2 regions of the Nocardiopsis oceani genome follow, and region 2 is predicted to be linked to the other one. Evidence: riboswitches for the same ligand, from Rfam matches in the RefSeq annotation. Region 2 holds a riboswitch; the other holds the start of a gene.
The links. A riboswitch is a leader RNA that binds a small molecule or an ion and turns the genes downstream of it on or off. The one in region 2 is predicted to bind S-adenosylmethionine.
Positions count from the first base shown of each region.

Region 1 (11,352 bases), on a different contig from region 2:
GGTGTGACAAGCCGGAGCGAACGGGGTATCCGCCGAGAAGGTGGAGGAGCCCGCTCGGGGGGAGGCGTGTTGTGCGTGATGGTGACTGGCTCACGGAGACTGGGGCGCAGATCCGTGGAGTCCTGAAGGTGCTGGTGGACGCGGGCTGGGTCCCGGGAGGGGCCGCCGTGGTCGGAACCGGCGGCATGTGGGAGTTCGTGGCGGTCGGGCGGATCGACGGTGAGCACGATACGGCGCCGGACGTGTCCTACGACGTCGCGAGTCTGACGAAGGTGATGGCGACCTGGCCCTTGGTCGGTCGGGCGGTCGCCGAAGGAATTCTGGACCTGAACGCCCCGATGTCCGAATACTTCCCGGCGGACGGTCTCCCGGGTGCTTGGGTGACGGCCCGGCAGATCCTCACGCACACGAGCCGCCTCAATCAGGTGACGTGGATGGAACGGTATGTGGGGACCGACCAGGATCTCGCCGAGGCGATCCTGGCCGACCCGTTGGAGGAGCCCGGCTACCTGTACATCGACCGCGGGTTCATCCTGCTCGGGCTGCTCCTGGAGCGCCTGTACGGCAAGGGCTTGGACCGGCTGGCCGCTGGCCTGTGGAGTGATCTGGGGATGCGTGCCACCACCTTCGGGCCGTTGGCGCGTACGCCCAGCGTGGCACCGACGGAGCGCCGCCTGGTCGGCGCCGCACCCGCTTGGGGTGTGGTGCACGACGAGGCCGCGGCGCTGATGGGCGGGGTGGCCGGGCACGCCGGGGCGTTCACCACCGCCATCGACCTGGGCGCCTTCGCCCGGGAGATGCTGCGCCTGTACGGGGGCGGGTCCGAGGGGCCGGTCCCCGGCTCGTTCGTGCGGGAGAGCTGGTCACCCCAGGTGGACGCCGGGGCGCGGCTCTCCAGGGGGCTCGGGTGGCTGGTCACCCCGGAGGGGGTCGTCTACCACAACGGGTTCACCGGGACGAGCCTGTTCATGCACCCGGAGAGCGGCCGGTACGTCGGTGTGCTCACTAATGCCGTGCACTACGGGCGCGACCGGACCGGGCTGGTGGACCTGCGCACCGCCGCGCGTTCGGCGCTCACGCCCCAAGCCCACGAATCGTCGCCGTGAGCTGACCGAGGTACTCGGCCAGCCCGGCGGGTCCGTGCACGACCAGGTCGGCGGCGCCCGCCACCTCGGTGACCTCGTCGGAGGAGGAGCACACGGTGAACCCGGGGACACCCTGTTCCCGCAGCGCAGTCACCGCGTGGAAGGCGGGCAGGTCGCCCAGGTCGTCACCGGCGTAGAGGACACCGCGCGCCGACCGTTCCCGGACCAGGGAGGTGAGGGCGGCACCCTTGTCCACACCCTGTGGACGGAGCTCGATCACCATCCGGCCGGGTTCCACCTTCAGGTCGGCGCGCTCGGCCAGCTCCGCAAGGGGCCCCGACAGCAGGGCCAAGGCCTTGTCGGGGTCATCGGCCCGCCGCGTGTGCACGGCCAGCGAACGGCCCTTGTCCTCGATCCACGTGCCCTTCGGAGCTCCCGAGGAGTCCACCAGGCCGGGGAGTTCGGCCCGGACCAGGGCCACACCGGGCGGCGGTTCGGCCGCGATGACGTGCCCGGCCGCCCAGCGCTCGGCACCGTAGTGCCCGAGCACGACGATGCCCGGTACCCGGTCCAGTCCGCCGAGGCGCACCGCGGTGGCGGCGGGGCGGCCGGTGATCACCGCGACCGAGCCCACGAGTTCCGCGAGTTCGGCCAGCGCATCCACGATCCCCGGTTGGGGTGCGGATGCACGCGGGTCGGCGACGATGGGCGCGAGGGTGCCGTCGAAGTCGAAGGCGGCCAGCGCTTCGGAGGGTTCGGTGAGCAGCGCGTCGAGCCCGGCGCGCCCGGCGCGGGTACCGGGCTCGGCGGGGCCGTTCGGCCCGGGGCGGCTGTTTCGCTCGTGCAGGGGCATGCGAGGACCTCGTTGGTTCGGGAGGGAAGCCGCGCGGTCGGATCCGGGGGTGACGGTGGTCGTGGCCGGGGAGAGCGCGGGGGTGGCGTGTGCGGACGCGGGGATCGACCCGGGCGACACGCCTCGTGGCGGGAGGGTCAGATGTAGATACCCAGCTGCCGTGCGTTGCGTTGGCGCCTTCGGTCGGCGCGCAGACGGCGCAGACGTTTGACGGTCATGGGGTCGAAGGCGAGTGCCTCAGGGCGCTCGACCAGACCGTTGAGGAGTTGGTAGTACCGGGTCGCTGAGAACCCGAACTCGTCACGGATCGCCTGTTCCTTGGAGCCTTCGAACTTCCACCACTGGCGTTCGAAGGCGAGGATGCGCTGTTCGCGTTCGGCGAGGGCCGCCTGGCCGTCTTCCGACGGACCGATATTCGGCATGGGACACCCCCTGGACGGGTCATTGTTTTGTCCGGATCGGCGCGACTCATGCTAGCGACTCGACATGCCGGATGAGGAGCGGATAACTCAGGACTGGCACCGGGGATACAGTTGCCTTTCCTAGCCCCCAAGTCACTTGTCCAAGCCTGAATCCTGTGCTCATGACAGAATTGCGAGGGTCCGGGGGAGGGCCCGGCGGAACGCCGACCGCAACGTTCGAGGGAGCATGTCGTGCTCGGGGGCAACAGCCGTAACAGGAAACACACGCGCCATGTTCTGGGTACCACGGCGGGGGCCTGTGCGGCGCTCACCGTACTGGGCCTGACGGCGGCTCCGGCCGTCGCCGACGAGATCCCCGACTTCCGGCCAGCCCAGTGGGCACTGGAGTCGATCGGTGCACAGGAGGTCTGGGAGTCCACACAGGGGCACGGCATCACCGTGGCACTGCCCGGGGCCTCGGTGGAGGAGGACCACCCCGACCTCCGGGACAACCTGGAGATCGACACCGAGTTCGGCGACAACGGGGGCGACACGGAGCAGGGCACCGCGGCGGCCGCCCTGGTGGCGGCGCACGGGCACGGCATGGACGCGGACGGCGGCGTACTGGGAGTCGCCCCGCAGGCCAACCTGCTGGCACTGCCCACCGAAGACGATCTGCCCGACGCCGTCCGCTACGCCGCGGACCAGGGAGCCCAGGTCATCCTGCTGCCCGACGAGGTCGGGCAGGACCAGGACCAGCTGGACGCCACGGAGGAGGCGGTTCGGAGCGGCGCCCTGGTCGTCGCGCCGGCCGGCGGCGAGGAGGACCCGAACGCCCTCCCGGTGGGAGGTGTGGACGAGAACGGGGGGCTCATCCCGGACTCGCCCGATGCGTCGCTCATCGAACTCGTCGCCCCCGGCGGTGACCTGGAGACCGCGGCGCTGGACATGGGTCCGACCGAGGTGACCGGAACCCCCTACGCTGCCGCGGTCACCGCGGGGGCCGCCGCGCTCCTCAGCTCCGAGTACCCGCAGCTCAGCCCGGGCCAGCTCCGAGCGGCGCTGGTCGACGGCGCCCAGGACGGCCCTGAGGGCCTGCCCTCCCTGAGTCTGCCCAGCGCCGCCGGTGACGCCTCGGGTGAGGCGCAGGACATCCCGCTCATCGACGAGGAGCTGGTGGAGGAGGACTCCGCGGTCGTGCCGGTGTGGTTCTGGTTCGCCCTGGCCGGTGTCGTCCTCGTCCTGGCAGTGCTCCTGGTGGTGCTGTGGGTGCGCCGCACCAGCACCGACCCCTACGGGGTCGATGCCGAGCGCCGTGAGGAGGACGAGCAGCTGGCCGCCGAGCGCGCCGAACAGGCCAAGGCCGAGGAGCGCCCGTCGAGGCGCAAGAAGGGCGGCCGCCGCCGCAAGTCTTAGGGCATGTCCGGTGCTCTCGCTCGGGTCGCCCCCGGCCTGACACGAGCGGGAGACCCGGGGAACGGAGCTTCCGGGCGAACTGTTGCATACGGTCATTCCTGGTCAACAGATGGTCACAGAAAAAGTGCGCGTGCATATGTAAGGCACGTTGACGGTCTTGACTCCTGCACCGGAGGCGACAAGGCTTTGTTGAATGTCGCCCCTTGAAACACCCTCTCTGCCCTCGCGAGGAGAACAGCGGGCCGGAACCGACCCGCAGGCACGCAACCTGGTGAACGGCCGTGTGCGCATCTCCGACCACGACCCCAAGTGGCCCTACCTGTTCAAACAGGAGGACGCACGGATCCGCGGAGCCCTCGGCGACCGCGTACTGTCCCTCGACCACGTCGGTTCCACGGCGGTGCCGGGCCTGGCCGCCAAGCCCTGTGTGGACCTGCTCATGACGGTCGCGGACTCCGCGGACGAACCCGCCTACATACCCGACTTGGAAGCCGCCGGGTACTCCGTGGTCATCCGGGAGCCCGACTGGTACGAGCACCGGGTTCTCGACGGGCCCAACATCAACCTCAACCTGCACGTGTTCACCGAGGGGTGCGCAGAGGTCGACCGGATGCTGCTCTTCCGCGACCACCTCATCGCGAACGCCGAGGCCCGCGACCGCTACACCGAGGTCAAGCGGGAACTGGCCGAGCGCACCTGGGAAAGGATCCAGGACTACGCGGACGCCAAGTCGGACGTCGTCACCGAAATCCTCAGCGAGGCCGAGGCCCGGTGGAAGAAGACCGTCCCCGAGGGCTGAACCCCCGCACCACCCCCGCATTCCGGGCTCCGGGCCCTCGGAGCCCGGAATGCGGAACCCGGCTCAGGGACGGAGCCCGAGCGAGCGCAACTGGTCCTGGAACCAGCGGCGCGGCGGCAGCGCCACAGCCGCCTCGGCCAGCCGGTCCCGGCGCTTGCGGCGCTCCGCCTCCGGCATGGTCAGCGCCCGGTGCAGCGCCTCAGCGGTCTCCACGGTGTCGTAGGGGTTGACCAGCAGAGCGTCCGCACCCAGCTCGTCCGCCGCACCCGCCTCACGGGACAGCACCAGCACGGAATCCTGCTCGGAGAGCACGGGGCCCTCCTTGGCGACCAGGTTCATCCCGTCCCGGATCGGGTTCACCAACAGCACGTCGGCCATCTGGAACGAGGCCAGCGACCGCGGGTAGTCGTCGTTGACCTCCAGCACCAACGGCGTCCACTCGGCGGTACCGAACTCCTCGTTGATCTCCTTCGCGAGCCGGAGCACCGAATCCGTGTACTCGCGGTACTCCGGTACGTCACCCCGGCTCGGGTAGGCGAACGCCAGGTGGGTGACCCGGCCCCGCCACTCCGGGTGGGCCATCAGCAGCTCCCGGAAGGACTCCAGGCCGCGCACGATGTTCTTGGACAGCTCGGTCCGGTCCACGCGCACGATCAGGCGGGCGTCGCCCACGGCCTCGCGCAGCGTCTCGCGCCGGGCCGCCACCGCGGGCTCGGCGGCGCTCTCCCGGAGCCCTTCCTCGTCAGCCCCCAGGGCGTGCACACCCACCTCGACGACACGCCCCCCGTGCTCCACCGTGCGCCGTTCGAGGTCGATGTCGGCGCGCAGGATCTCGGCACAGCAGCGCAGGAACGCGTCGGCCCACCGCGGGCTCAGGAAACCCAGCCGGTCGGCGCCGAGCATGCCCTCCAACAACTCCCGGGCTACCTGCGTCGGCAGCATCCGGAAGTACTCCGGTGGCGCCCACGGGGTGTGCGAGAAGTGCGCGATGCGCAGGTCGGGGCGGCGCGCCCGCAGGATCCGCGGCACCAAGGCCAGGTGGTAGTCCTGCACGGCCACGCGCGCGTTGTCGGCGGCTCCGCTGACCAGCGCTTCGGCGAAGGCGTTGTTGTACGCGGTGTAGTCCTCCCAGAGCTTGCGGAAATCCGAGCCGTAGGAGGGCTTGTTCGGGGTGTCGTACAGCATGTGCTGCACGAACCACAGGGTCGAATTGGCCACACCCGTGTAGGCGCCGGCGAAGGTGTCCTCCGGGATGTCCAGCATGTGAACCCGCATGCCGTCCAGATCGTGGGCGCGGTCCAACCGGGCCTGCGGCGCTTCGGCGGCGGCCCGCCGGTCGGGCTCGGAAAGGGCGGCGCACACCCAGAGGCTGTCGATCTCGCTGGCTACGGAGATCATCCCCGAGACCAGGCCGCCACCGCCCCGGCGGTGCTCCAGGGAGCCGTCGTCGGCGGTGGAGAAGGAGACCGGGCCCCGGTTGGAGGCAATGAGGATCTGGGCCTTGTCCACGTGGTCGTCCTCTCGGGAAAGCGCGAATGGGGTGGTTGGTGCGGACGGGAGGGCCGTACGGCTCGCGACCGGTGCGGTCCGGAGCCCGTGCCGCCTCTGGCGGCGTGCAAAGGGGGCGCGCCGGGCGCGACGCGCTCCCATAGGTCTCGCCTGCCGGCCGGCGCCCCAAACCCGCCCGAGGCCACCGGCACAGCTCGTCACACGGGCGCAACACGGACCCGTGCGTCGGTTCCGGACTACGGCCCGCTCAGCAGCCCGGACGGCCCGCCCGTCTCAGCATGTGAGCCCGTTGGTGTAATCCGGGTCACCCGGCATGGAAAACCGGTCAACCCGTCCGTTACAGTGACGGTGCGTCCCCAACGAGGGCAACGCGACAACTTCATATTGCTCATCCAGAGGGGTGGAGGGACCGGCCCGACGAAGCCCCGGCAACCATCTCGGTATGTGGACTCGCGATGTCAGGTGCGAACCCGCCGAGGCAGGTGCCAACTCCGGCCTGGGGTCAAGGTGGCCGCCAGGGAAGATGAGGGGAGAAGCCTCGCTATGGCGATCGCCGCCGCTGAACCCACCTCCGTCCGCGCTTTCGGACCGGGAACCGCCCTCTCCTGTAGGGAGTGCGGCGAGCGCTACGAACTCGCGCCGATCTTCGCGTGCCAGTTCTGTTTCGGGCCCCTGGAAATCGCCTACGACTTCGGCAGCGTCACCCGCGAGGAGATCGAGAGCGGCCCCAACAACATCTGGCGCTACCGCTCCCTCCTTCCGGTCCCCACCAACGTGGCCGAGCTGCCGAACATGAACCCCGGCCTCACCCCGCTGGTCCGGGCGGACCGCCTCGCTGCCGAACTCGGCCTGAAGTCCCTGCACGTCAAGGACGACTCGGCCAACCCCACGCACTCCTTCAAGGACCGCGTCGTCGCGATCGCCGTGGAGGCGGCCCGCACCTTCGGCTTCACCACGCTGTCGTGCTCCTCCACCGGCAACCTCGCCGGCGCTGTCGGCGCGGCCGCCGCGCGCGCCGGGTTTGAGTCGTGCGTGTTCATCCCGGCCGGGCTCGAGGAGGGCAAGGTCGTCATGGCCGCCGTGTACGGCGGCAAGGTCGTGGCCATCGACGGCAACTACGACGACGTCAACCGCTTCTGCTCCGAGCTCATCGGCGACGAGGCGGGGGAGAGCTGGGGCTTCACCAACGTCAACCTGCGCCCCTACTACGCCGAGGGGTCCAAGACGCTGGCCTACGAGATCGCCGAGCAGCTCGGCTGGCGTCTGCCCGAGCAGATCGTCATCCCGATCGCCTCCGGCTCCCAGCTCACCAAGATCGACAAGGGCTTCCAGGAGCTCGTCAAGGTCGGCCTGGTCGAGGACCGCCCCTACAAGGTGTTCGGTGCCCAGGCCACCGGCTGCTCCCCGGTCGCCAAGGCCTGGGAGGACGGCCACGACGTGATCCAGCCGGTCAAGCCGGACACCATCGCCAAGTCCCTGGCCATCGGCAACCCGGCGGACGGCCCGTACGTGCTGGACATCGCCGAGCGCACCGGCGGTTCGGTCGAGCACGTCAACGACGACCAGATCGTCGACGCGATCAAGCTCCTCGCCCGGACCGAGGGCGTCTTCGCCGAGACCGCGGGCGGTGTGACCACGGGTGTCCTCCAGAAGCTGGTCCGCGAGGGCAAGCTCGACCCCGAGGCCGAGACGGTCATTGTCAACACCGGCGACGGGCTCAAGACGCTGAACGCCGTCGACTCGGGCGTCACCGCCACGATCAAGCCGTCCCTGGACGCCTTCAAGGCCGAGGGCCTGGCCTGACCGGCCCCGTGCCCGTCCACCACCCGCCGAACCGACTTCCCAGGAGTACGAACACCATGAGCGCCAGCGTCCGCGTGCCCACCATCCTGCGCACCTACACCGACGACGCCTCCGAGGTGAAGGCCGAGGGCGCGACCCTCGCCGAGATCCTCGACGACCTCGAGGCCAACCACCCGGGTATTCGCGCCCGCATCCTCGACGACAACGGCAAGGTCCGCCGTTTCGTGAACGTGTACGTCGGTGACGAGGACGTCCGCTTCGAGAAGGGCCTCCAGACCGAGGTCAAGGACGGCCAGCAGGTCTCGATCATCCCCGCCGTGGCCGGAGGCTGCTGACCGGGTGAACTGCGGGGGCGGACGCCACTGGCGTCCGCCCCCTTTCTCGTGCCCGGACCGGCCCTGGCCGGAGCCTCGTAGCCTGGGATGAGGATTCTTCCGGGACGAGGGTGGCGATGTCGGCGACACGGTTGTTGGTGCTAGGGGTCGTGCGGATCCACGGTCAGGCACACGGGTACCGGGTGGGCCGCGAGCTCATGGACTGGGGCGCCGAAGAGTGGGCCAACACCAAGTGGGGGTCCATCTACCACGCGCTGCGCAAACTCTCCGCGCAGGGGAAGATCCGGGATTTCGTGGCGCAGGGAGACGAGGAGGCCGGACGTACCTCCTACGCGATCACCGAGGACGGTGAGGCCGAGTTCCGTCGGCTGATGCGCCGGGCGCTCAGCCACGCCGGCAAGGACTACGCCCTGCTGTCCGCCGGGGTCACCCTGATGACCGGGCTGCCGCGCGCCGAGGTGGTCGAGTTGCTGGCGGAGCGGCTCGTCGGGTTGGAGAAATACGCCGAGGAGTGCGCCGAGTTCATCGGGGCCTCCGACACGGAGTGGGGCAAGCCGCCGCACGTCCGCGAGCTCTTCCGGCTCGGGCACCACATGGTCGCCACCGAGGCCGCCTGGACCCGGCAGCTCATCGACTCCTTGGAAGCGGGGGAGTACGTCATGGCCGACGACCATCCCCGTGCCTTCGGACTACCTCCGGCCTGAGCGGTCATCCGCCCGCGTGCACAAGCGCGCGTGGACGTATGTTCGCGGCTGGGCAGCCGCGAACCGTCGACCACGGCGGTGGCGGGGCCAGGAGGGCGGCCCCCGCCATGCGTCTCGTCCGCCGAGCTGCGGCCTACGGGGAGTGGACGCTGATTCGGGCCCACAGCATCTCGTGGTCCGAGCAGGAGATGGACTCGTTCGAGGCCAGCCCGGACCCGATATCCTCGTGCTCCACCCCGTGCGCCGGGTTGGCGCAGTTCTGGGAGGGCTGGGTGACCCGGCTGTCCGTCACCCGCACGTTCGGGCTGGCGAACAGGTAGTCGTACTGGCGGTCGGGCTCCCCGGTGCGCTGGCCCGTGCCACCGTGCACCGCCCCGAAGGTCGAAGCACCCCCGCGACAGAAGAAGTTCATCTCGTTGCCGCACTCGCTCATGAGCTCGCGGAGGTATCCCTGACCGGCATCGGGCCCTAACAGCGTTGAGTAGTAGTCCGGGTGGTAGAGGGAGGACATGGAAGCCTCGTTCGGCTCCATGTTGAGGTCGGCACCGAGGACCACTGACCCTGCACCGTAGTTGTCCCGGATCCGGTCCGCGACCTCTTGGACCTCACCTTCGCGGGCCACCTCGTCTTCCTTGTTCGGTCCGTTGGTCAGATGGGTGGAGCACACGGCCATCGCCAGTTCGTCCGACGACGTGCACACCATGGACCGGTACTCAGTGACGTGGAAGGAGCCCAGGTCGAACCGGCCGACCTCGGCATCGCCCTGGGTGCCGAACCCTTGGCCCTCCTGGATGAGCACCGCGTTTCCGTATCGGGGCGGCACCTCTCCCTTCGCTCCTTCACCGGGTACGTCGCGGCAACGGGCCGGTTCCCTGTTCGCGTTGTCCGGATCAGCGGAGTCAGCCGGCTCGGCCCAGGCGGGTTCGAAAACGTACCCGTAGCCCTTGAGGTCGTCGGCGAGGGCTTCGATCTGGTTCTCGCAGACCTCCTGCAGGGCCAGGGCCAGCGGCCCGCGGTCGCGGACGCTGCTACCGATGGCCCACACGATGTCTTCGGCCTGGCCGTAGTGGCCGACCGAACCGAACATGTTGAACTGGCCGACGATGCCCTCGTAGTCGGCCGGGGCGGTGGTGGCACCATAGCCGGTGTCGGGGGCCGCGGCGGCGGTCTGCCCCGGTGCGGTGAGCACGCCCGCGGTGAGCAGGGCCAACGCTCCGGTGGAGGCCAGCAGGCGCAGCCCGGTGTGTAATCGTGGCTTGGTCATAGCGGGGCTCCTCGATTCGAGTGACGATCCCGCCTGCGCGATCCGAGGGACGGCATCGGCCCGGGGGGTCAGGGGACGCGCGCAAAGCTCTTTTCGAGATTACCGGCGGGGATCCCGCGAAAACAGGCCCTGTGGACAACTGATGGCGGTCACGGCCGGGGCCCGCCGACATCTCCCACCTCCGGTGTGCCGCGTTCGCCGCCCGCTCAGGCCCGTCGGAATCCGGGTAGGGCGTAGCCAAACAACCCGCTTATAAAAACTTGAATATCTGACCCGGGTGCTGCATCCTGACTCTGTATTCAAGTTTTAATACGGAGAGGGCGATGATCCATACACGCGAGCTGACCCGGCATTTCAGGGCCGGCAAGGAGACCGTCGAGGCCGTGCGAGGCGTCGACATCGACGTGGCCGAGGGGGAGCTCGTCGCGCTCCTCGGTCCCAACGGTGCAGGAAAGAGCACCACCCTGCGCATGCTCACCACCCTGCTCGAACCCACGTCGGGAGCGGCCACCGTCGCCGGGCGCGACGTACGCACCGAGCCCGCGGAGGTGCGCCGCCGGATCGGGTTCGTCGGGCAGGGGCACGGTGCCGGGGAGGACCAGCGCGCCCGCGACGAGCTCTACACCCAAGGCATCCTCTACGGGCTCGACCGGCGCACCGCACGCAGCCGTACCGAGGAGCTGCTGGAGGTGCTCGACCTCTCCGCCGCCGCGGGGCGCGAGGTCACCAAGCTCTCCGGTGGCCAGCGACGCAGGCTCGACATCGCGATGGGGCTGATCCACCGGCCCGGACTGCTGTTCCTCGACGAGCCCTCCACCGGCCTCGACCCGCACAGCCGGGCCAACCTGTGGGAGCACGTCGCGCGGTTGCGGGAGGAGTACGGGACGACGGTCGTCCTCACCACCCACTACCTGGACGAGGCCGACTCCACAGCTGAACGGGTCCTGGTCATCGACCACGGCCGGGTGATCGCCGACGGCACCCCCGACCAGCTCAAGAGCCGGGTGTCCGGCGACCTCATCACCCTCGGCTTCGCCGACCAGGCCCAGGCCAAGGGCGCCGCCGAGGTGGCCGAACGGACCTCGCCGCCCGGCGGGGTCGAGATCCGTGACCGGGCCGCCCCTGAGGTGCGTTTCCGAACGGAGCGCGGCGACACCGCCCTGCCGGAGCTGCTCCGCTCTCT
Region 1 is NZ_BAAHAR010000053.1:42,314-53,665, reverse strand. It holds gene ACYVDG_RS27575 (serine hydrolase domain-containing protein) at 72-1,106, shown strand; gene otsB (trehalose-phosphatase) at 1,075-1,938, opposite strand; gene ACYVDG_RS27565 (DUF3263 domain-containing protein) at 2,076-2,360, opposite strand; gene ACYVDG_RS27560 (S8 family serine peptidase) at 2,592-3,755, shown strand; gene ACYVDG_RS27555 (GrpB family protein) at 3,949-4,554, shown strand; gene ACYVDG_RS27550 (alpha,alpha-trehalose-phosphate synthase (UDP-forming)) at 4,618-6,063, opposite strand; SAM riboswitch class I at 6,449-6,593, shown strand; gene thrC (threonine synthase) at 6,607-7,866, shown strand; gene ACYVDG_RS27540 (ubiquitin-like small modifier protein 1) at 7,923-8,201, shown strand; gene ACYVDG_RS27535 (PadR family transcriptional regulator) at 8,318-8,905, shown strand; gene ACYVDG_RS27530 (endonuclease/exonuclease/phosphatase family protein) at 9,039-10,169, opposite strand; gene ACYVDG_RS27525 (ATP-binding cassette domain-containing protein) at 10,493-11,352, shown strand, end outside.
Region 1: linked by a shared signal. The riboswitch ahead of thrC (threonine synthase) and the one ahead of ACYVDG_RS08910 (aminotransferase class V-fold PLP-dependent enzyme) in region 2 are both predicted to bind S-adenosylmethionine.

Region 2 (11,352 bases):
CTGCACGACACGGTCGAGGACACCGAGTACTCCCTCGACGAGCTGCGTGCGGACTTCGGCGACGAGATCGCCGAGCTCGTCGACGGCGTCACCAAGCTGGACAAGGTCAAGTACGGCGAGGCCACCCAGGCCGAGACGGTCCGCAAGATGGTCGTGGCGATGGCCCGCGACATCCGCGTCCTCGTCATCAAGCTGTGCGACCGCCTGCACAACATGCGGACCCTGCGCTACCTGCCGGCCCGCGCCAAGCGGGAGAAGAAGGCCCGCGAGACCCTCGAGATCTTCGCCCCCCTCGCCCACCGCCTGGGCATGAACACCATCAAGTGGGAGCTCGAGGACCTGGCCTTCGCCACCCTCTATCCCAAGCGCTTCGACGAGATCGCCCGACTCGTCTCCGAGCGCGCACCCCGCCGCGACGTGTACCTCCAGGAGGTCATCGAGGCGGTCTCCGGCGACCTGCGCGAGGCCAAGCTCAAGGCGACCGTGCGCGGACGGCCCAAGCACTACTACTCGATCTACCAGAAGATGATCGCCCGCAACGTGGGCTTCGACGACATCTACGACCTCATCGCGGTGCGGGTCCTGGTGGACAGCGTCCGGGACTGCTATGCGGCCCTCGGAACCATCCACGCGCGGTGGAACCCGGTGCCCGGCCGGTTCAAGGACTACATCGCGATGCCGAAGTTCAACATGTACCAGTCGTTGCACACGACGGTCATCGGCCCTTCCGGCAACCCGGTCGAGTTGCAGATCCGGACCCGTGCCATGCACCGCCGCGCCGAGTACGGCATCGCCGCACACTGGAAGTACAAGGAGGACCGGGGCTCCGGCGGCGGCGAGGCCAAGCCCAAGGGCGGCACGGACATGCAGTGGCTGCGCCAGCTCATCGACTGGCAGCAGGAGACCAAGGACCCGGGCGAGTTCCTGGAGTCGCTGCGCTTCGACCTGTCCGTGCAGGAGGTCTTCGTCTTCACCCCCGGGGGCGACGTCATCTCCCTGCCGCAGGGCGCCACCGCGGTGGACTTCGCGTACGCCGTGCACACCGAGGTCGGCCACCGCACCGTCGGGGCCCGCATCAACGGCCGCCTGGTGCCGCTGGAGAACGAGCTCCACAACGGCGAAACCGTCGAGATCCTCACCTCGAAGGATCCTGACGCCGGACCCAGCCGCGACTGGATGAACTTCGTCAAGAGCGCGCGGGCCCGCAACAAGATCCGGCACTGGTTCACCAAGGAGCGTCGCGAGGCCGCGATCGACCGCGGTAAGGACGAGATCGCCAAGTACATGCGCAAGCAGCAACTGCCGGTCAAGCGCCTGTTCACCGGTGAGACCCTCATCGCCCTCGCCAGCGACCTCCGCTACGCAGACGTCGACTCCCTCTACGCGGCCGTCGGCGAACGCCAGGTCAGCGCGCAGAGCGTGGTCAGCAAGCTCGTCGACTCCATGGGCGGGCTGGAGAACCACACCGAGGACCTCGCCGAGTCCTCCCTGCCCTCCAAGGTGGCGACCACCAAGCAGCGCTCCGGAAACGCGGGTGTGGTCGTGGCCGGGGACGGCGACGTGTGGGCGCGCCTGTCCAAGTGTTGTACGCCCGTACCCGGTGACGACATCGTCGGTTTCGTGACCCGCGGCCACGGGGTCTCCGTGCACCGAGCGGACTGCGTGAACGCAGCCAGCCTGGACCGCGAACGCATGGTCGACGTCGAGTGGCGGCCCACCGAGGACTCGATGTTCCTGGTCGCCCTGCACGTGGAAGCCCTGGACCGTTCCCGGCTGCTGTCCGACATCACCCGGGTGCTCTCCGACCAGCACGTCAACATCCTGTCCGCGACGGTGCAGACCAGCCGCGACCGGGTGGCGCAGAGCCGCTTCACCTTCGAGATGGCCGACCCCACGCACCTGGGCAGCGTCCTGCGCTCGGTCCGCGGCGTGGACGGCGTCTACGACGTGTTCCGCGTCCGCAACTGAAAATCCACTGGAACGGCAATGGGCCGTGTCGCTAGCGTGATCCCGTTCACACTTTCGCGTGAAGGCAGGTCGCCGTGCTCGAGCTCCGTACTTTCCGTTCCGAGGACACCCGTGCGCTGGAACGGCTCGTCCAGCGGCTCTGGCCGCAGAGCTCGCACCCGGGCGGGCTCGGCTGGGAACTGGCCATCGAGGCCGTCGGACAGGACACGCTGCTGGCCCACCGCGGCGGAGAGCTCGTCGCCTGGGCCGACATCGCCGCCCCCAACGCCTTCTCCGCCCACGCCGAGATCAGCCTCCAAGGTGCCTCCGCCGATCCCGAGGCGGGGGCCGCGCTCCTGGACTGGGCCCTGACCGAAGTCGGCGACGCGGAGGTGAACCTCCTGGTCTTCGACGGAGACGCCGAACTCGGCGCGCTCGCCGAGAAGGCCGGGTTCGCCGCACCAGGGGAGGACGACTCGGACGACTGGATGTGCCGGGCCGCCACCGAAGAGGACGCCGTCCTGCCGGAGGGCTACCGGATCCGCCCGGTGCGCGAGGGCGAGGAGGAAGCCCGGGTGGAGTGCCACCGGGCCGCCTGGAAGCCCATCGACCTGCCCTGGCCGGGCCGGGAGAACCCGCCGGACCCCGACCGGACCAGCCGCTTCAGCCGGGAGCGCTACGACAGCACCCGTGCCAGCCTGCTGTACGACCGCGAACTCGACCTCGTGGTCGAGGCCCCCGACGGTGCCCTGGCGGCCTGCTGTGTCGTGTGGTGGGATCCGCGGAACCGGTGCTCCGAGATCGAACCCCTCGGAGTGGTCCCCGAACACCGCCGCAGAGGGCTCGCCTCCGCGCTCGCTCTGGCGGCATGCAGCCTGACCGCACGCCGAGGCGGCGACCGGGTGTTCATCAACGTCTCGCCCGACCTGCCGTACCAGACCCCGGCCAAGACCTACGCCAGCGTCGGCTACGTGCCCGTGCGGCGCGGCCGCTTGTACACCCGGTCGGCCCGCTAGGCCAACAGAAGAGCCCCGGCCGCACATCCTTCGGAGGTGTGGCCGGGGCGCCGTGGATTCAGATGCGGACGGTCGTCGACCGCACGATCTGGAAGACCGGGTGCCGGTCCGCCTCCGCCGCGAAGGCCTCCGCCGGTGCGTCCGGAGGAGTCTCGAAGTAGGGACCGACCATCGCGGCCCTGGGGTGGTCCAGATACTCCTTGAGCAGCGGCGCGGCCTCGGCGGTCCCCAGCTCGCGCACGCTCACCAGCTCGATCCAGCCGCCGTGGCGCAGCGTCGCGAAGCCGTCGTTGCGCAGGTTGCGCACCCAGTCGACCTCCCCGTACGGGGAGACCAGGTACCGGCCGCTCTCGCTGTCCAGGACGCTCAGCGGGATGGTGCGCAGAAAACCGGACTTGCGCCCACGCGTGGTGAGCAGGTGCAGCTCGGGTGGGCAGGCCCCGTACTTGACGAAGCCGCTGACGAACGCGTTGGCGGTCCGCCGCAGCTTCGTCATCTCGAACCGCTTCGTCGGTTCGTTCACCATCTCGGCAACTCCCTCACTCGGATGATCCCATTGTGATGGCTGTCGGCCCCTGATGGCACCCGCGGGGCGCGTTCCGCTAGCGGAACGCGGAGATGCCCGTCACCGCCTGGCCCATGCTCAGCGCGTGGATCTCCTCGGTGCCCTCGTACGTGGCCACGGTCTCCAGGTTCACCATGTGCCGCATCACCGGGTACTCCAGCGTGATCCCGTTCGCACCGTGGATCCCGCGGGCGGTCCGCGCCACCCGTTGGGCCGCCGCCACGCTGGCGAACTTGCCGAAGCTCACGTGGTTGTGGTGTGCGTTCCCCTCGTCCTTCAGGCGCCCGATCCGCAGCGCCGTCATGTTGGCGTGGTTGACGTCCACGATCATGTCGGCGAGCTTGCGCTGGGTGAGCTGGAAACCGCCGATGGGCTGCCCGAACTGCTCGCGGGTCTTCGCGTAGTCCAGAGCGGCCTCGTAGCAGGCGCGGGCGGCCCCGGCCACACCCCACACGATCCCGTACCGGGCCTCGTTCAGGCAGGACAGCGGCGACCCGAGGCCCTTGGACTCCGGCATCACGGCGTCTGCGGGCAGGCGCACGTCCTCCAGGACCAGCTCGGAGGTGATCGAGGCGCGCAGCGACAGCTTCTTGTGGATGACCGGGGCGGAGAAACCCGGGGTGTCGGTCGGCACCACGAATCCGCGGATGCCGCCCTCTGTGGCAGCCCACACCACGGCGACGTCGGCGACGGAACCGTTGGTGATCCACATCTTGGTGCCGTTGAGGACCCAGTCGGAGCCCTCCTTGCGGGCGCGGGTACGCATCGAGCCCGGGTCGGAGCCGGAGTCGGGCTCGGTGAGGCCGAAGCAGCCGATCGCTTCGCCGGCCGCCATCTTCGGCAGCCAGGCGTTCTTGTGCTCCTCGGAGCCGAACTTGTGGATCGCTGCCATGGCGAGGGAGCCCTGCACGGACACGAAGCTGCGCAGCCCCGAGTCCACCGCCTCCAGCTCACGGCAGGCCAGGCCGTAGGCGACAGCGCTGGAACCACCGCAGCCGTACCCCTCCAGGTGCATGCCGAGGACACCCAGGTCGCCGAGGGCCTTGGCGAGGCCGCGGGGGTCGGGGATGGTCCCGGCCTCGAACCAGTCGGCCACGTTCGGGAGGAGCTCGCGTGAGGAGAATTCGCGGACGGCGTCGCGGACGTCGCGCTCGGTGTCGGACAGTTCGGAGTCCACCGCCAGGAAGTCGTGCGGGTCCGGGGCGGCGGCCTTGCGCTGGGAGGCGCTCATGATGGGTTTCCCTTCGTGGTGCTGGGGTCTGTGTGCTGACGGTCCTACTTGACGTCGGTCTGCTGGACGGCGCCGCGTTCGACGAGCTTGCCGATCTGGTCCGGATCCAGCCCCAGCTCGGCGAGCACCTGTGCGGAGTGCTGGCCCAGCAGCGGGGGAGCGGTCATCGGGGTGGGGGTCTGCTCCATGCGGAAACCCGCGCGAACCTGTTCCAGAAGTCCGGCCGTGGGGTGCTCCACCGAGCGCAGGACGTCGTCCCCGCTGGAGTCGGCCGTGCGCAGCGCATCCAGCACGCCCCGCACCCGGCCGACCGGGACCCCGGCACCCACCAGGACCTCCATCCAGTGGTCTGCGGGCAGGGCCCTGAGCGTCGCCGAGAGCTCTCCGACCAGCTCCTCGCGGTGCGCCACCCGTTCCGGGTTGGTGGCGAAGCGGGCGTCCTCGGCCAGGTCGGGGCGGTCGATCGCCTTGCACAGCCGCTGGTAGAGGGCGTCGTTCCCGGCGGCGATCACGATCTCCGCGTCCGCGGTGGGGAACACCTGGTACGGGACGATGGTCGTGTGCGCGTTGCCCACCCGTGCCGGTTCGGTCTCGGTGACCAGTGCCTGCTGGGTGAGGTTGACCAGGCTGGAGAGGGTGGAGTTGACGAGCGAGACACTGATGTTCTCGCCCCGACCGGTCACCCTGGCCCGCATCAGCGCGCCGAGGATGCCCACGGCCGCGTTCAGCCCGGTGAGTACGTCGGTGAGCGCCACCCCCACCTTGCTGGCCGGGCCGTCGGTGGGGCCGGTCGTCGCCATCAGGCCGCTCTCCGCCTGCACGACGATGTCGAATCCCGGCCGGGTGGCGGGCTCGTGCTCGGGGCCGAAGCCGCTCACCGAGCAGTACACGAGCGCCGGGTTGCGCTTGCTGATCTCCTCGTAGCCCAGGCCGAGGCGGTCGATCACGCCGGGCCGGAAGTTCTGGATCACCACATCCGAGGTAGCGCACAGGTCCTGGACTGCGGCCAGTCCCTCCGGGTCCTTGAGGTCGACGGCCAGACTGCGCTTGTTCCGGTTCACGGACAGGAAGTAGGCGGCCTCACCGGGGGAGTGGTCCTCCCGGTGCTCCTCCGAGGGTGCGGCGTAGGGAGGGCCCCAGGACCGGGTGTCGTCACCCTTGCCCGGCTGCTCCACCTTCACCACCTCGGCGCCCATGTCGGCGAGGAGCATGGTGGCGTACGGGCCCGCCAGGACCCGGGAGAGGTCGGCGATCCGCACCCCGGCGAGGGGGAGGGGTGCTTCGGGGGCGGGAGCGTCGGGGGCGGTCTCACTCAAGGGTCACTCCTTGCCATCGGGGGCGGCGGGCAGCTGGCTACCGGGAAGCTGATCGCCGTCCCGCAGTTGGTAATAGGTCTCCAAGCAGCGGCGCAGCGCGGTGGTGAGGGCGGCGCCGGACTGGCCCGCGTACCGTGTCTGGACCCTGTGGACGATCTCCGCGATGTCCTCGGTCACTGAGGAGCCCTCGACCAGGGCGCGGAAGAAGTCCTTGGCCAGATCCGTGAGGAGGGTGGTGTCCGCGGCCACGATACGGCCGTCCGCGGAGTCCACCGCGAGCACGACACCGAGCCGCTGGTACTGGGAATGGCTCGCCACCGAGTCGGGAAGTCGGGCGTAGCCGGAGATGAGGACAACCCTGGGGTTGCGGAAAAGCTGCTGGACACGGTCATCGCCGTACAAAGGACGCACCTCTCGTCTGCGGGCATGCGAAAACTCCAACGCACTGGAGTCTCGCGCCTGAAGGGCGGCCGGGGGAAACCGGACACCCGCGACGTGAGGGCAGTTCAGAAACAGTATGGACCAGCCGTGGCGGTGGGTGTCAAGCGGGGGGTGTTCCAGGCCACACCAGAGTGCCGCTGCGCCCCAGGCGATCCATGTGTTACATTTCGGCACAGGTCACGAGTACCAGCGACAAGCCCCGGCTAGCTGGTCGGCAACCCTCCTTCCGCGGTGGGGTGCCCCGGGTGAGGACCAGGTCCCGACACGACCGTGTCAGACAAGCGCGGACCCCTGAGGCGAAGCCGACATCCGGCGTACCCCTGTGGGTCCCACGACCTGCAGAAGAGGTGCCTTCATGACCACAGTCATTCCGTTCGACCCCGCCCGTTCCAGCCGGTCCGCCGTCCGTTCCGCCGACGCGGGTGATGCCTGCTCGATCGTCACCCCCGACAGCGGGGTCCCCCTCGTCACCGGGGAGTACGTCGACTACGCCAACTTCGACTACGCCGCCAGCGCGCCCTACCTGACCAGCGTCGCCGACGCGCTCTCCGCGGCCCTGCCGTACTACGCCAGCGTCCACCGCGGGGCCGGACACCACTCGCAGGTCAGTACCGACTCCTACGAGCGGGCCCGCCGCAGCGTCGCCCGTTTCCTGGGCGTGCGCACCGAAGCCGACGAGACCGGCTCCGCGGACGCCGTGGTGTTCGTCCGGGGCACCACCGACGCCGTCAACCTGCTGTCCCGCGCCGTTCCCGAAGGGTGCACCGTGGTGGTGTTCGAGACCGAGCACCACGCGAGCCTGCTGCCTTGGGAGCACCCCACCTCGCGCGCCGGGAAGGTGGTCCGGCTGACGCTGCCCGAGACCCCCGAAGCGGCTGTCCGCGCCGCCCGCGCCGCGCTGGCCGAGGCCCCCGACGGGCCCAAGCTGCTGTGCGTGACCGCCGCCTCCAACGTCACCGGTGAGATCTGGCCGGTGGAGGAGCTGGTCGAGGCCGCCCACGCTGAGGACGCCCGTATCGTCGTCGATGCAGCTCAGTACGTGCCGCACCTGCCGTTCAGCCTCACCGAAACCGGGGCCGACTACGTGGCGCTCTCCGGCCACAAGCTCTACGCGCCCTTCGGCTCCGGTGTCCTGGCCGGCCGCGCCGACTGGCTGCGCGAAGCCACTCCGTACCTCGCCGGCGGGGGAGCCACCCAGAAGGTCACCGAGCACGACGTGGTCTGGAACGACCTGCCCGCGCGCCACGAGGCCGGGAGCCCCAACGTCCTCGGGGCCGTGGCTTTGGCGGCCGCCTGTGACACCTTCTCCCAGGAGACCTTCTCCTTGCAGCACATCACCGAGGCCACCCTCTTGGAGCGCCTGCGCGCCGGCCTTGCCGAGATCGACGGTGTGCACGAGCTGACCCTCTGGGGGGCGGAGCAGCCCAGGGTCGGGATCGTGTCCTTCGTCGTCGACGGTCTGCCCGCCGACCTGCTGGCGGCGGCGCTCTCCGCCGAGTACGGCATCGGTGTGCGGGACGGCCTGTTCTGCGCCCACCCGCTCACCAAGCACCTGCTGCCCGAGGGCCACACGCAGGCCGTGCGCGCGAGCCTCGGCGTGGGGACCACCGGGGAGCACGTCGACCGCTTGGTGGGCGCAGTTGCCGACCTGGTGGCGCGGGGTCCACGCTGGGAGTACGCCGACTGCGACGGTCGGCTCGCCCCGGTCCCGGACCCGCGCAACGTGCTCTGAACGCTGCCTAGGTGGACGCGGAGAGCCTGTGTGCCAGGAACGCCTCCGCGGTCAGCAGACCCGGGTGTTCCCGGCGCAGGGCCGCGATGTCGGCGTCGTAGCCCGCCTCGTCGAACCACCGGAGCATGGGGTCTTCGATCGGTACTACGGGCTCGAACCGGGTCGGGACCCCGGTGACGCGTTCGTAGATCTCCGCGATCGCGGGGAAGGTGATCTCGTCGCCCGCGATCGCGATCCGCCGACCGGCGTACTCGCGCGGGGCCTCGAAGGCGTTGGCTGCGAAGTACGCGATGTCGTCGCTGGCGACCATCTGGATCGGCCGCTCCGCCCTGATCGGGAGCTGCATGACCCGTTCGTCCTTCGCGTCGGCGAAGCCGAGCAGGTTGTCCAGGAAGAACACCGGCCGCAGAACCGTCGCGGAGATGCCCAGCCGCCGAATGTGCCGCTCGACCGCGGCCTTGCTTTCGAAGTGGTCGATCCCCGTGTCACGCTCGGCTCCGTCCACGGAGCTGTACACCAGGTGCGCCACCCCGGCCGCCAGAGCCGTGTCCGCAACGGACCTGCCCTGTCGGGTCTCGGCGGCGGTCTCCTCCGGGGTGTCGCCGGTCGCCTGCACGCTGAACACGCCGTCCACACCGTCCATGGCCCGGAACAGCGAGTCGGCGTCGTCCAGGTCACCCCGGACGAGCTCCGCGCCCAGGCCCTTGAGTTCCTGGGCCCCGGCCCTGTCCGGGTCGCGGACCAAGGCACGTACCGTGTGCCCCCGCGACAGCAGCTCTCGTGCGACGGCTCCCCCCTGGGTGCCGGTCGCGCCCGTTACCAGTACGGTCCGGCTGCCACCACCGTCAACCCGGCTAACACTGCCAACCATGTTCCACTCCTCGTCAGTGACTCATCACGGGCCAAGCGCCCGGCAATCATCACCCTGAGCCCTCAAGCGCACTTGAGGTCAACTGGCGGGGTCCGGATGGTTCGAAACCTATTCAGAACCCGTTCAGTCGGGAGCTGTTGGGCTAAAATCACGCAGGGTAGGAGTTGCCGGCTTGATGCTTTGCGGTTGGATGTGTTTCGGTCGGATGCTTTTCGGGTGGTGGGATTTCTCGGGTGCTGCGGATTGCCGTCTTTGGCTGGGGCTCCTTCTCTGGGCTGGGGTGTCCTCCTTTCCCGCCGCGTGATTGTGGCCGTCTCCGCTACGCGCCTCAAGGTCGTCGCCATCGAGCGCTTCGCGCGTCAACGGCGCTCCACCTTGACCCGCTCCGCTCCGACGGCGGGTTGGCGGATATCGGGAAAGGGGGACGGGTGGTCGAGGTTCGAGCCATTCCGGGCTTCGCCCGAAAACTGATCCTGTCGGCCTGGCGGCCGATGCCTGCCACTGCGCCGGAGCGTTGACGCCTGGCGGTGTCGCGGCCGGTCATTCGCCCCTGCGAACCCCGAACAGCGCGGCCTTCGGCCGGGTGGGCCCCTGCGCCGGAGCGTTGACGGATCGGGTGTCGCGGCCGGTCAATGCGCGCGGCGAAAACCCCGATGATCTTGCCCCTGTCTCCACCCTCGGCCGTCGAGAGTGGAGACAGGGGCAAGATCATTCCCATTCGGGCCCGCATTTGTCCGCTTTGCCCAAGAATGCGGGCAGGGGTGTGCGCTCCGTTTTTGTAGGGCTTCGATCCAGGAAAAGGAAAAGGCGGTCCAGTGTGGTCGGGTAAGTGTTTTCTAACCCCCGGGATAGGTCCTTTCTGGGTCTTTCTTGATATCCTTAGGGTATGACTTCTTCTTTCGGGCAGTGCGGGAACACGGCGGGCACTACGCCCGCCGTGGCCGCCATGCGCACTGCCCGGGAAAAGATCGCCTCCGAAATGGCCGAGGTGCCTCCGACGGGTGCGGCCGGTGAGGTCCTGGACGTGGTCTCGCAGGTGTTCGAGGACTTCGACCGGGCCCAGCTTGCGATGCTGCTGCGCCTGGCCCAGCTGGAAGCGGCCGGGACGTTGTTGGAGGCGGGCGGGCAGCGGTCGGTGCAGAACTGGCTGATCCACTCGGTGGGGATGGCCCCGGGTGAGGCCAACGGGCGCGCCGAGCTGGCCCGGCGCCTGTTCGCCCAGGAGCTGCCCGCCACCCGCGAAGGCCTGGACTCCGGGCTGCTGTCGATCGGTGAGGCGGTGGCGGTGTGCCGGACCGCTGACAGGGCGGTGGACAAGCGCAACACCAAGGACTGCCCGGACGCTGGTAGGTTCCGGCGGATCATCGAGGCCGGGATCTTGGCCGCCAAGGCCAAGGAGCCGGCGATGTCGGTGACCGACATCAACCGGCTGGGCAAGGAGCTGCTGGCCCGGCACAACCCGGCGGTGTTGGAGGAGGAGCACCAGGCCGCCTTCGAAGCCAGGGGTGCGCGTTTGTTGCGCACCTTTGATGGCACCCACCTGTTCGAGGCCTGGGGCACGGCCGTGGACGCTGAGATCTTGAAGTGTGTGCTGAAGGCGTACATGCCGCCCTTCGATGAGGACCGGTTGCACGTGTCGGCTTCGGAGCGGATGTATGACGCGTTCATGAACCTGGTCCGGTCCGCCTCCCACCCCACCGACCCCACCACCCCCAGCGAGGGCGCCGAGAACAGCGAGGGCGCTGAGGGTGCCCAGGGCGGGGACAGCAAGGGCAAGGGTCGCAAGCGTGCTGCGGTGGCGATGATCAACATCCTGGTGCCCCTGCCCACCTTCCTGGGCCTCCAGAACCAGGAAGAGGGCAAGGCAGCTGGCCCGGCCACCACGCAGGATGGGCAGGTGCTGTCCATGGCCGCGATCCGTGCCCTGGCCCCCAACAGTGTGCTGCGCCGGATGATCACCTCCCCGAAGGGGGAGACGGTGTTGGACGTGGGCCGCACTCAGCGCGATGCCACGGGTGCTTTGCGGGATGCGGGGATGTTCGGTCACACCACCTGCGCTTGGCCCCAGGGGTGCAACACCCCGGCTAGCGGGTCGGAGGCCGACCACAAAATCAGCTTCTCCGCTGGCGGGTCCACGAGCGCGGACAACATTCAGCCGCTGTGCTCGGACCACAACCGGTTGAAGTATCGGAGGGAGACCAACCCGGGCCGGTCCACGTGGCAGGGCCGCCCC
Region 2 is NZ_BAAHAR010000012.1:56,393-67,744, forward strand. It holds gene ACYVDG_RS08880 (RelA/SpoT family protein) at 1-1,968, shown strand, start outside; gene ACYVDG_RS08885 (GNAT family N-acetyltransferase) at 2,043-2,963, shown strand; gene ACYVDG_RS08890 (nitroreductase/quinone reductase family protein) at 3,022-3,489, opposite strand; gene ACYVDG_RS08895 (acyl-CoA dehydrogenase family protein) at 3,566-4,759, opposite strand; gene ACYVDG_RS08900 (CaiB/BaiF CoA transferase family protein) at 4,804-6,075, opposite strand; gene ACYVDG_RS08905 (DUF3870 domain-containing protein) at 6,079-6,477, opposite strand; SAM riboswitch class IV at 6,692-6,806, shown strand; gene ACYVDG_RS08910 (aminotransferase class V-fold PLP-dependent enzyme) at 6,872-8,248, shown strand; gene ACYVDG_RS08915 (NmrA/HSCARG family protein) at 8,256-9,119, opposite strand; gene ACYVDG_RS08920 (HNH endonuclease signature motif containing protein) at 10,006-11,352, shown strand, end outside.